DNA from 2 places in the Streptomyces sp. NPDC023838 genome. Region 2 is predicted to be linked to the other one. Evidence: predicted binding sites of a transcription regulator. Region 2 holds the regulator's gene; the other holds the start of a gene.

Region 1 (2,466 bases), on a different contig from region 2:
GACGGCGGTGACGAGCTGCCGCCCGTCTTCACCACGGTCCCGACCAAGGACCGGATCGTCTTCCTGACCATCGACGACGGGGCCGAGAAGGACCCGGAGCTGCTGAAGATGATGCGGGAACTGCGCATCCCCTACAGCGCCTTCCTCAGCGACTACCTGGTCCGCACCGACTACCCGTACTTCAAGCGGATGCAGGGCCTGGGCGTCACGCTCAACAACCACACGCTCAACCACCGCTATATGCCCGGGCTCTCGTACGACGAGCAGCGGCACGAGATCTGCGACCAGCAGGACAAGATCGAGAAGTGGGCGGGGAAGCGGCCGCGGCTGTTCCGGCCGCCGTACGGCAACTACAACGAGGACACGTTGCGCGCGGCCCAGTCGTGCGGGATCAAGGCGGTGCCGCTGTGGGCGGCGGAGGCGTTCCCCGACCACATGGAGTGGCGCGAGTGGGACCGCGATCTGCATCCCGGGGACATCGTGCTCACGCACTTCCGGGGGCGGGAGGACTGGAAGGGCACGATGCCGGACATGATCCGGCAGGTCATGAAGGTCATCACGGACAAGGGGTACGCGGTGGCGAGGCTGGAGGACTACGTCTGAGGGGGCCCGGGGGTTTTCCCCCACCCCGCCCCTCCCCGAAACCCTCCGGGGGCGGGGGTGGGGAAGGGGGTTCTCCCGGGGGCTCCACCCCCTGCACCCCTGCCGGGCCCTGCGGCCCCGGCACCCGCTTCGGGGCTCCGCCCCGGACCCCGCTCCTCAAACGCCGGAGGGGCTGAATTTGCCGAGCCCCGGTCTACCAAAGGGGCGCGGGGAACTGCGCGACCGGCCCCCACGGACCGGCAGACAAACACCGGGCCCAAAAGGGGCGCGGGGAACTGCGCGACCGGCCCCCACCGACCCGCAGCCAAAGCACACGCCCCCTGGGCCCCGCCCCGTCCCGGGCCCGGCTCCCGCTTCCGCGCCCGTACGCCGCCGTACGCCCCGTACACCCCGTACGCATCGCCCGCCCCCCGGGCGAACCGGATGGGTGAATCCGGCGCCCGGCAACGGCCGTCGCGCCCCATCCGCTGCCGCGAAATCCGGCCGCCACAGCCGTCCGCCCAAGGACTCCGCCTGGCACTCCGCTTGACCGAGTGCTAATCGCCGTCCTAGTCTCGGCTCTGGCACTCCCCACTGGAGAGTGCCAACAACAGCGACGGGCAGGTCCGGCACCCGCGACGACGGATCCACCTGGTCGCCACCCCAAACAGTTAACCCCGTGAGATCTCCGAAGGGGGAGACCGGATCGTGACGACCACCAGCTCCAAGGTTGCCATCAAGCCGCTCGAGGACCGCATCGTGGTCCAGCCGCTCGACGCCGAGCAGACCACGGCCTCCGGCCTGGTCATTCCGGACACCGCCAAGGAGAAGCCCCAGGAGGGCGTCGTCCTGGCCGTGGGCCCGGGCCGCATCGAGGACGGCAAGCGCGTCGAGCTCGACGTCTCCGTCGGCGACGTCGTGCTCTACAGCAAGTACGGCGGCACCGAGGTGAAGTACAACGGCGAGGAGTACCTCGTCCTCTCGGCTCGCGACGTGCTCGCGATCATCGAGAAGTAATTCATCTCGAAGCGAATGCTTCTGAGCTGCGCCCCTGGCCACCCTGCTGACAGCCGGGCGGCGAGGGGCGCAGTTTTCGTATCACCGAGTTTCCGAGAGGGCTGAACCGCTCCCATGGCGAAGATCCTGAAGTTCGACGAGGACGCCCGTCGCGCCCTTGAGCGCGGCGTCAACAAGCTTGCCGACACCGTCAAGGTGACGATCGGCCCCAAGGGCCGCAACGTCGTCATCGACAAGAAGTTCGGCGCCCCCACCATCACCAACGACGGTGTCACCATCGCTCGCGAGGTGGAGCTGGACGACCCGTACGAGAACCTGGGCGCCCAGCTCGTGAAGGAGGTGGCGACCAAGACCAACGACATCGCGGGTGACGGCACCACCACCGCCACCGTGCTGGCCCAGGCGCTGGTCCGCGAGGGCCTGCGCAACGTCGCCGCCGGCGCCTCCCCGGCCGCCCTGAAGAAGGGCATCGACGCGGCCGTCAAGGCCGTCTCCGAGGAGCTGCTCGCCACCGCGCGCCCGATCGAGGACAAGTCCGACATCGCCGCCGTGGCCGCGCTCTCCGCGCAGGACACCCAGGTCGGCGAGCTCATCGCCGAGGCCATGGACAAGGTCGGCAAGGACGGTGTCATCACCGTCGAGGAGTCCAACACCTTCGGCCTGGAGCTGGAGTTCACCGAGGGCATGGCCTTCGACAAGGGCTACCTCTCCCCGTACATGGTCTCCGACCAGGAGCGTATGGAGGCCGTCCTCGACGACCCGTACATCCTGATCAACCAGGGCAAGATCTCCTCGATCCAGGACCTGCTGCCGCTGCTGGAGAAGGTCATCCAGGCCGGCTCCTCCAAGCCGCTCCTGATCATCGCC
Region 2 (2,466 bases):
GGATCCGGGTGCCGTTGTCGACACCGGCCGGGATCTTCACCGTGAGCGTGCGGCGCGAGCGGATGCGGCCGTCGCCGGCGCACTCCGGGCACGGGGTGGGCACGACGGTCCCGAAGCCCTGGCACTGAGGGCAGGGGCGGGAGGTCATGACCTGGCCGAGGAAGGAGCGGGTCACCTGGGAGACCTCGCCACGGCCGCGGCACATGTCACACGTCTGCGCCGAGGTGCCGGGGGCGGCGCCCTCGCCGGAGCAGGTCGTACAGACGACCGCCGTGTCGACCTGGATCTCCTTGGTCGTACCGAAGGCCGCCTCGTTGAGGTCGATCTCCAGGCGGATCATGGCGTCCTGGCCCCGGCGGGTGCGCGAGCGCGGGCCGCGCTGCGCCGCGTTGCCGAAGAACGCGTCCATGATGTCCGAGAAGTTCCCGAAGCCGCCCGCGCCGAAGCCGCCCGCGCCACCGCCGCCGGAGGACGACAGGGGGTCGCCGCCGAGGTCGTAGACCTGCTTCTTCTGCGGGTCCGAGAGGACTTCGTAGGCGGCGTTGATCTCCTTGAAGCGCTCCTGCGTCTTCGGGTCCGGATTCACGTCCGGGTGGAGTTCACGCGCCAGGCGCCGGAACGCCTTCTTGATCTCGTCCTGCGATGCGTCGCGGCGTACGCCCAGTACGGCGTAGTAGTCCGTGGCCACTTACGACTCCGCCAGGATCTGTCCGACGTAACGTGCCACTGCGCGTACCGCTCCCATCGTTCCGGGGTAATCCATGCGGGTCGGTCCGACCACGCCGAGTTTTGCGACGGCTTCGCCGCCCGAACCGTAGCCGACCGAGACGACGGACGTGGAGTTCAGCCCTTCATGGGCGTTCTCATGCCCGATTCGTACGGTCATGCCCGATTCCTTGGCCTCGCCGAGCAGCTTGAGGAGCACCACTTGCTCCTCCAGCGCCTCCAGCACCGGCCTGATGGTCAGGGGGAAGTCGTGTCCGAAGCGGGTGAGATTGGCGGTGCCGCCGATCATCAGCCGCTCCTCGGTCTCCTCGACCAGGGTTTCGAGCAGGGTGGCGAGCACCGTCGAAACGGTTCCTCGGTCTTCCGGCTCGAAGGACTCCGGCAGGTCCTGCACCAGCTGCGGGACGTCCGCGAAGCGGCGCCCCACCACCCGGCTGTTGAGCCGGGCCCGCAGGTCCGCCAGCGAGGTCTCGCCGAACGGCGCCGGGCAGTCCACCAGGCGCTGCTCGACCCGCCCGGTGTCCGTGATGAGCACCAGCATCAGCCTGGCCGGGGCCAGCGACAGCAGCTCCACGTGCCGCACGGTGGACCGCGTCAGCGACGGGTACTGCACGACCGCGACCTGCCGCGTCAGCTGCGCGAGCAGCCGCACGGTGCGCGCCACGACGTCGTCGAGGTCGACGGCCCCGTCCAGGAAGTTCTGGATGGCCCGCCGCTCCGGCGACGACAGCGGCTTGACGCCCGCGAGCCGGTCGACGAACAGCCGGTAGCCCTTGTCCGTGGGAATGCGCCCGGCGCTGGTGTGGGGCTGGGCGATGAACCCTTCCTCCTCCAGCACCGCCATGTCGTTGCGCACGGTCGCCGGGGAGACACCCAGCGCGTGGCGCTCGGTCAGGGCCTTCGAGCCCACCGGCTCCTCGGTCCCGACGTAGTCCTGGACGATGGCGCGCAGGACCTCAAGTCTGCGTTCACTGAGCACCGCGCACACCTCCAGCTGTCGTCCCTAGGCGCTCTGCCTGGCACTCTGTGCGTTCGAGTGCCAGCAATCCCCCGGCCAGTGTACGGCCGACCGGTACACCCCTAGCAAGGGCGGCCGCCCGTGACGCTCGCCGCGCGGTGGAGCGGCGCGGTGCGGCGGCGCGGCCGGGCGCCGTCCCCGACCGCCCGGGATAGCGTCACGGCATGGACGTCAGATGGGAAGAGTTCGGCTGGGAGCGGCTCGGCGACGGCGTGGGCCGCCGCAGGCTCCCGGGGTGGGACGCCACGGCCGGCCTGGTCGCCGGCGAGGACGCCGTCCTGCTGTACGACACGGGCTCCACCCTGCGCGAGGGCGCCGAGCTGCGCGCCCAGGCGCAGGCGCTGCTGGGTCGCCGGGTGACGCACATCGCACTCAGCCATCCGCACTTCGACCACGTGCTCGGCACGGCCGCGTTCTCGGGGGCGGAGGTGTACGGGGCGGTGGGCATCGACCGGATCCTGGACGGCGACGCGCTGCGGACCGACGCCGTCACGCACGGGGTGCCGGCCGAGCAGGCCGCCGAGGCGGCGGACCTGCTGGTGCGCCCGCACCACTTCGTGACGGGCGAGTGGACGCTGGAGCTGGGCGGGCGGCAGGTGCTGCTGGCGAACGTGGGCCCCGGCCACACGGGCCACGACCTGGCGCTCCTGGTCCCGGCCACCTCGTCCTCCCCCGAGATCGTCTTCTGCGGCGACCTGGTCGAGGAGTCCGGCGAGCCGCAG

Evidence for each region. Region 2 encodes HrcA, which represses chaperone genes, less so after heat shock. Its sites were predicted from a motif close to TTNGCACTCNGNNNNNCNGAGTGCNAA; they were not measured.
Region 1: a site for HrcA is predicted at 1,117-1,143, ahead of groES (co-chaperone GroES). Genes of this name have one in related genera too.

Annotation. Positions count from the first base shown of each region.
Region 1 covers NZ_JBFAAD010000039.1:7,797-10,262, forward strand. The annotation lists gene AB0G17_RS32075 (polysaccharide deacetylase family protein) at 1-603, shown strand, start outside; gene groES (co-chaperone GroES) at 1,291-1,599, shown strand; gene groL (chaperonin GroEL) at 1,714-2,466, shown strand, end outside.
Region 2 covers NZ_JBFAAD010000021.1:731-3,196, forward strand. The annotation lists gene dnaJ (molecular chaperone DnaJ) at 1-688, opposite strand, end outside; gene hrcA (heat-inducible transcriptional repressor HrcA) at 689-1,705, opposite strand; gene AB0G17_RS23980 (MBL fold metallo-hydrolase) at 1,909-2,466, shown strand, end outside.